2 regions of the Oceanobacillus sp. FSL W7-1309 genome follow, and region 2 is predicted to be linked to the other one. Evidence: a T-box and tRNA genes for the amino acid it is inferred to sense, from the RefSeq annotation. Region 2 holds a T-box; the other holds one or more tRNA genes.
What was found. A T-box is a leader RNA that pairs with one kind of tRNA and senses whether it is charged. The one in region 2 lies ahead of NST46_RS17530 (valine--tRNA ligase), so its partner is inferred to be a tRNA-Val.

Region 1 (3,696 bases), on a different contig from region 2:
TACTCAAGTCCTCCAGTTTCCAATGACCCTCCACGGTTAAGCCGTGGGCTTTCACATCAGACTTAAAAGACCGCCTGCGAGCGCTTTACGCCCAATAATTCCGGACAACGCTTGCCACCTACGTATTACCGCGGCTGCTGGCACGTAGTTAGCCGTGGCTTTCTGGTTAGGTACCGTCAAGGTTGGGTCAGTTACTACCCAACTTGTTCTTCCCTAACAACAGAGTTTTACGATCCGAAAACCTTCATCACTCACGCGGCGTTGCTCCGTCAGACTTTCGTCCATTGCGGAAGATTCCCTACTGCTGCCTCCCGTAGGAGTCTGGGCCGTGTCTCAGTCCCAGTGTGGCCGATCACCCTCTCAGGTCGGCTACGCATCGTCGCCTTGGTGAGCCGTTACCTCACCAACTAGCTAATGCGCCGCGGGCCCATCTGTAAGTGACAGCCGAAACCGTCTTTTATCTTCTCACCATGAGATGAAAAGTGTTATCCGGTATTAGCTCACGTTTCCGCGAGTTATCCCGATCTTACAGGCAGGTTGCCCACGTGTTACTCACCCGTCCGCCGCTCATTCCATAAACATTACCCCGAAGGGTTCTGTTTATTTCCTGCGCTCGACTTGCATGTATTAGGCACGCCGCCAGCGTTCGTCCTGAGCCAAGATCAAACTCTCCATAAAAGTTTGTAATACTTAGCTTTTGTAGAAGCTGACTTCTACTTGTTTTAAAAAGAAAAACGAGTTTTCTTTTTCTTGACATACTGGTTGTTTTGTTCAGTTTTCAAAGAGCAAATTTGTTGTCTTTTTTTAAAAGCGACTTTACTAATATATCATATACATCACTATATTGTCAACAATCTTTTAAAAGTTTTTAAAAGACTATTTTGTAGTAAGAATCAAACTTTTAAATTGGTGGAGCCTAGCGGGATCGAACCGCTGACCTCCTGCGTGCAAGGCAGGCGCTCTCCCAGCTGAGCTAAGGCCCCGTATAAATAAAATGGTCGGGAAGACAGGATTCGAACCTGCGACCCCTTGGTCCCAAACCAAGTGCTCTACCAAGCTGAGCTACTTCCCGTTATGGCGCGCCCGAGAGGAGTCGAACCCCTAACCTCTTGATCCGTAGTCAAACGCTCTATCCAATTGAGCTACGGGCGCATATGGTGCCGAGGACCGGAATCGAACCGGTACGGTAGTCACCTACCGCAGGATTTTAAGTCCTGTGCGTCTGCCAGTTCCGCCACCCCGGCAAGGGTTTGGAGCGGAAGACGGGATTCGAACCCGCGACCCCCACCTTGGCAAGGTGGTGTTCTACCACTGAACTACTTCCGCGCTTGGCAATGTTTAAATTAAATGGTGCGGGTGAAGGGACTTGAACCCCCACGTCCGAAGACACTAGATCCTAAGTCTAGCGCGTCTGCCAATTCCGCCACACCCGCAAATGGTGAGCCATGAAGGATTCGAACCTTCGACCCTTTGATTAAAAGTCAAATGCTCTACCGACTGAGCTAATGGCTCAAAAATATATATTACATACTATTGATAATTATTATTCACTTGTGAAAAGTGGTGCCGGCCAGAGGACTTGAACCCCCAACCTACTGATTACAAGTCAGTTGCTCTACCAATTGAGCTAGGCCGGCAAATGGTGGAGGATGCAGGGCTCGAACCTGCGACCCCCTGCTTGTAAGGCAGGTGCTCTCCCAGCTGAGCTAATCCTCCGATTTATATCTGCCTGGCGGCGTCCTACTCTTGCAGGGGCAAAGCCCCAACTACCATCGGCGCTGAAGAGCTTAACTTCTGTGTTCGGCATGGGAACAGGTGTGGCCTCTTCGCTATTGCTACCAGACAATCCTCAAAAACAAGGACAAGTTTTATTATATGCATTTCCGAATAAAAATGCAAGGTTTTTTTGAATTTATACCTTAAAAACTAAATAAGAGTAAACAAAACATCAAATAAAGAATTTAGTTAAGTCCTCGATCGATTAGTATCCGTAAGCTCCACGTGTCACCACGCTTCCACACCGAACCTATCAACCTCATCGTCTCTGAGGGATCTTACTCACTCGAAGTGATGGGAAGTCTCATCTTGAGGGGGGCTTCATGCTTAGATGCTTTCAGCACTTATCCTTTCCACACGTAGCTACCCAGCGATGCTCCTGGCGGAACAACTGGTACACCAGCGGTGTGTCCATCCCGGTCCTCTCGTACTAAGGACAGCTCCTCTCAAACTTCCAACGCCCACGACGGATAGGGACCGAACTGTCTCACGACGTTCTGAACCCAGCTCGCGTACCGCTTTAATGGGCGAACAGCCCAACCCTTGGGACCGACTACAGCCCCAGGATGCGATGAGCCGACATCGAGGTGCCAAACCTCCCCGTCGATGTGAACTCTTGGGGGAGATAAGCCTGTTATCCCCGGGGTAGCTTTTATCCGTTGAGCGATGGCCCTTCCATGCGGAACCACCGGATCACTAAGCCCGACTTTCGTCCCTGCTCGACTTGTAGGTCTCGCAGTCAAGCTCCCTTGTGCCTTTACACTCTACGAATGATTTCCAACCATTCTGAGGGAACCTTTGGGCGCCTCCGTTACCTTTTGGGAGGCGACCGCCCCAGTCAAACTGCCCGCCTGACACTGTCTCCGAACCGGATCACGGTCCTGGGTTAGAATGTCCATACAGCCAGGGTGGTATCCCACGGATGCCTCCACCGAAGCTAGCGCTCCGGTTTCCAAGGCTCCCACCTATCCTGTACAAGCTGCACAGACATTCAATATCAGGCTACAGTAAAGCTCCACGGGGTCTTTCCGTCCTGTCGCGGGTAATGCGCATCTTCACGCATAGTATAATTTCACCGGGTCTCTCGTTGAGACAGTGCCCAAGTCGTTGCACCTTTCGTGCGGGTCGGAACTTACCCGACAAGGAATTTCGCTACCTTAGGACCGTTATAGTTACGGCCGCCGTTTACTGGGGCTTCGGTTCAAAGCTTCGCCTTGCGGCTAACATTTCCCCTTAACCTTCCAGCACCGGGCAGGTGTCAGCCCCTATACTTCGCCTTTCGGCTTCGCAGAGACCTGTGTTTTTGCTAAACAGTCGCTTGGGCCTATTCACTGCGGCTCCATGTAAATGAAGCACCCCTTCTCCCGAAGTTACGGGGTCATTTTGCCGAGTTCCTTAACGAGAGTTCTCCCGCTCACCTTAGGATTCTCTCCTCGCCTACCTGTGTCGGTTTGCGGTACGGGCACCTATGATCTAACTAGAGGCTTTTCTTGGCAGTGTGAAATCCGGAACTTCGGTACTAAATTTCCCTCCCCATCACAGCTTGAAATTGCCAGACGGATTTGCCTATCTGACTTTCTCACTGCTTGGGCGCACATATCCATCAGTGCGCATTCCTTATCCTACTGCGTCCCCCCATCGCTCAAACAATCATGAGGTGGTACAGGAATATCTACCTGTTGTCCATCGCCTACGCCTTTCGGCCTCGGCTTAGGTCCCGACTAACCCTGAGAGGACGAGCCTTCCTCAGGAAACCTTAGGCATTCGGTGAAAGAGATTCTCACTCTTTTTTCGCTACTCATACCGGCATTCTCACTTCTAAGCGCTCCACCAGTCCTCACGGTCTGACTTCACAGCACTTAGAACGCTCTCCTACCATTGTTCGTAAGAACAATCCGCAGCTTCGGTGATACGTTTAGC
Region 2 (3,696 bases):
CTACCTTAGCCCTTGGCTGCTTTTTGCGCCTCGTTCAAGCAGTGAAACATCGATTGAGCGAACGATGGGACTATTAGCACATATCCATGACAGAACACAGCAAAGTCAACGGATTTCAAAATCCAGCTTAAATAAAAACTTTCATACATACCAAACGTTCTGTGAGCAGCTTCCAAATGAATTATATTCCTATGTGCTTCGCTTTGAACAACAAGCCTACATGTCTCCGTTTGAATTGCAGGTTTGCACGCATTATCGAGATATAGAAACTGCATTAAACCGGATAAATGGAGAGGTAAGTGAATTTCTTGATCAGTCAGAAGAAGAAATAACATGGAATCTTTCCCTTTGCCATGGAAATCTCGCGCTTGATCATGTTTTGAACAACCATATTATTAATTGGGAGCAAGCGCGTTATGATCATGTCGCAGTGGATTTAACAAACTACTTCCATCAGTTAACCGGTGAATACGATCAACCAAATGAGTTAATAATGGAAGGTTTCAAAGTATATAAACGAAAGTATGATCTTGAAATGTTTGATATGAAATTACTATCCATTTATTTACTTAATCCAGCTGATTATATGACGATCATCCGAGATTATGTGAAAAGTACAAAAGAAAAACCACTGACTTATCAAGTCAGTGCATTACAGAAACAATATCGCAAGCTTATTTTTGCATTAAAATGGACAGATTTTATAAAAGAAGAATATGAAACAATAAATTTTGATGATCTGTCAAATTAAATCCATTCCAAATAAAAAGCGATTAATAGTCCAATTAATACACCTAATAAAAGCACATCAAAAGTCGTTGGGATTAACAACGTGCGGATTAACTGGAATATCGTGATCGGTAAAAGAATTCTCTCGAAGACAAAAAGGCATTGTCTTGCCCATGGTGGAAGTTTGTAACGATAAAATCTTGCCACAGGTAGCACCTCTTTCCTTTCTAAGCACATTTACGCTCTTTTTCTATACTATGTATGAATACACCAAATTGGTGCGGATAACAATAATAATAGTTGACGATACTCTAAGTAAGCTATAAAATAATATATATAATTATGTGAAATTATAACGTAAACGCGATGATAGGGAAGAGTACAAAATAAACGCCTTTAGAGAGGGAAATCATGAGCTGAAAATTTCCTAGGTAGATTGTTTTGGAAGGTCGCCCTTGATGCAGTTTCTTTGAAATTAAAATTTAAAGTAGAAGAAGCCGGTATTGACCGTTATCAATCAATGAAGTGTACAAACAATTTTGGTTTGTAAACAAAGGTGGTACCACGGAATCTAACCCTTTTCGTCCTTTATTTTTAAGGATGAAAAGGGTTTTTTGATTTTTAGTGACTGTTAAAAATAGGAGGTAAAGCAATGAGCACAAATGAACAAACGTCCCTTCCGTCGAAATACAATCCGGAGGAAGTGGAAAAAGGTCGTTATCAATTTTGGTTAGAAGGGAAATATTTTGAAGCTACTGGTGATCCAGATAAGGAGCCATTCTCGATTGTTATTCCGCCACCAAACGTTACAGGTAAGCTGCATTTAGGTCATGCATGGGATACAACAATGCAGGATACTATTTCTCGCATGAAGCGTATGCAGGGCTATGATGTATTATGGTTACCCGGTATGGACCATGCTGGAATCGCAACACAGGCGAAGGTAGAAGCGAAATTAAAGGAGCAAGGAACAAATCGTTATGAATTAGGACGTGAGAAATTCCTGGAAAAATCTTGGGAGTGGAAAGAAGAATATGCAGACTTTATCCGTTCTCAATGGGAAAAGCTAGGTCTAGGACTGGACTATTCACGTGAGCGTTTTACGCTGGATGAAGGTTTGTCTGATGCGGTAAAGGAAGTATTCATTAAACTATATGAAAAGGGTCTTATTTATCGTGGAGAATACATTATTAACTGGGATCCGCAAACAAAAACTGCCCTATCCGATATTGAAGTAATTTATGAAGAGGTCCAAGGTAAGTTTTATCATATGCGTTATCCAATTAAAGATAGTGATGAAACAATTGAAATTGCGACAACACGTCCAGAAACAATGCTTGGTGACACCGCAGTTGCTGTACATCCGAAAGATGAGCGTTATAAGCATTTAATCGGCAAAAAAGTAGTGTTGCCAATAGTTGGTCGTGAAATTGAAATTGTTGCAGACGATTATGTAGATATGGAATTTGGCTCAGGAGCGGTTAAAATTACACCGGCCCATGACCCGAATGACTTTGAAATTGGTAACCGTCATAATCTAGAACGCGTTCTCGTTATGCATGAAGATGGCTCCATGAATGAGAACGCCGGTAAATATCAAGGGTTGGATCGTTTTGAATGCCGTAAGCAAATAGTGAAAGATTTGCAGGAACAGGGCGTTCTATTTGAAATTGAGGACCATATCCATCAAGTTGGACACTCGGAGCGCAGTGGTGCAGTTGTTGAGCCATACTTGTCAACACAATGGTTCGTTAAAATGGAACCATTGGCTAAAGAGGCGCTGGATTTACAACATGAAGAAGGTAAAGTTAATTTTGTACCAGAACGCTTTGAGCGTACGTACTTTAACTGGATGGAAAATATCCGTGATTGGTGTATTTCTCGTCAGCTTTGGTGGGGACATCGCATTCCAGCTTGGTACCATAAAGAAACAAAAGAAATATATGTTGGAAAAGAAGCACCGGCTGACATCGAAAATTGGGAGCAGGACGAAGATGTACTGGATACATGGTTCTCCTCTGCATTATGGCCATTTTCAACGATGGGCTGGCCGAATGAAGAATCTGCAGAGTTTAAACGCTACTTCCCAACCGATGTACTTGTAACAGGTTATGACATTATCTTTTTCTGGGTAGCGCGGATGATTTTCCAATCGAAGGAATTTACTGGTGAAAAACCGTTCAAGGATGTACTTATTCATGGATTAATCCGCGATGCAGAAGGTCGGAAAATGAGTAAGTCACTAGGAAATGGTGTTGACCCGATGGATGTTATTGAGAAATATGGTGCCGATTCATTACGTTATTTCTTGTTAACTGGATCAACACCTGGTCAAGATTTACGCTTCCATTGGGAAAAAGTGGAGTCAACGTGGAACTTTGCGAATAAAGTATGGAATGCATCTCGCTTCTCCTTAATGAACATGGAAGGCTTCACCTATGAAGATATTGATTTAACTGGAGAGCTAACACTAGCAGATAAATGGATTTTAACGCGTTTAAATGAAACGATTGATCATGTGACGAAAAACACAGCGAAATATGAGTTTGGTGAAGCTGGTCGTCATTTATATAACTTTATTTGGGATGAGCTTTGTGATTGGTATATTGAAATGGCAAAACTTCCATTATATGGTGACGATGAAGCGAAGAAAAACACAACCAGATCTGTACTTGCACACGTTCTTGATCAGACAATGCGGATGCTGCACCCATATATGCCATTTATTACAGAAGAAATCTGGCAGCAGCTTCCACATCAAGGGGACTCAATTACGATAGCAAATTGGCCAGTAGTTGAAGAGAAGTATCATGATGAAACAGCAGCTGCTGAAATGAAACGGCTCGTAGCAATCATAAAATCGGTTCGTAATAGCCGTGCAGAGGTAGATACACCGATGTCGAAGCAAATTCAAATGCTAATCCAAGCTGAAAATGAAGCCGTAATGCAAGAATTAGAAGGAAATCG

Region 1: it has a tRNA-Val gene. The T-box ahead of NST46_RS17530 (valine--tRNA ligase) is inferred to sense a tRNA for this amino acid. The anticodon was not compared.

Annotation. Positions count from the first base shown of each region.
Region 1 covers NZ_JBBOBX010000001.1:1,568,951-1,572,646, reverse strand. The annotation lists rRNA gene NST46_RS07265 (16S ribosomal RNA) at 1-678, opposite strand, end outside; tRNA gene NST46_RS07260 (tRNA-Ala) at 908-983, opposite strand; tRNA gene NST46_RS07255 (tRNA-Pro) at 996-1,072, opposite strand; tRNA gene NST46_RS07250 (tRNA-Arg) at 1,076-1,152, opposite strand; tRNA gene NST46_RS07245 (tRNA-Leu) at 1,156-1,244, opposite strand; tRNA gene NST46_RS07240 (tRNA-Gly) at 1,252-1,326, opposite strand; tRNA gene NST46_RS07235 (tRNA-Leu) at 1,349-1,433, opposite strand; tRNA gene NST46_RS07230 (tRNA-Lys) at 1,437-1,512, opposite strand; tRNA gene NST46_RS07225 (tRNA-Thr) at 1,562-1,637, opposite strand; tRNA gene NST46_RS07220 (tRNA-Val) at 1,641-1,716, opposite strand; rRNA gene rrf (5S ribosomal RNA) at 1,728-1,843, opposite strand; rRNA gene NST46_RS07210 (23S ribosomal RNA) at 1,962-3,696, opposite strand, start outside.
Region 2 covers NZ_JBBOBX010000002.1:965,264-968,959, reverse strand. The annotation lists gene NST46_RS17540 (phosphotransferase) at 1-751, shown strand, start outside; gene NST46_RS17535 (hypothetical protein) at 748-966, opposite strand; T-box leader at 1,087-1,321, shown strand; gene NST46_RS17530 (valine--tRNA ligase) at 1,382-3,696, shown strand, end outside.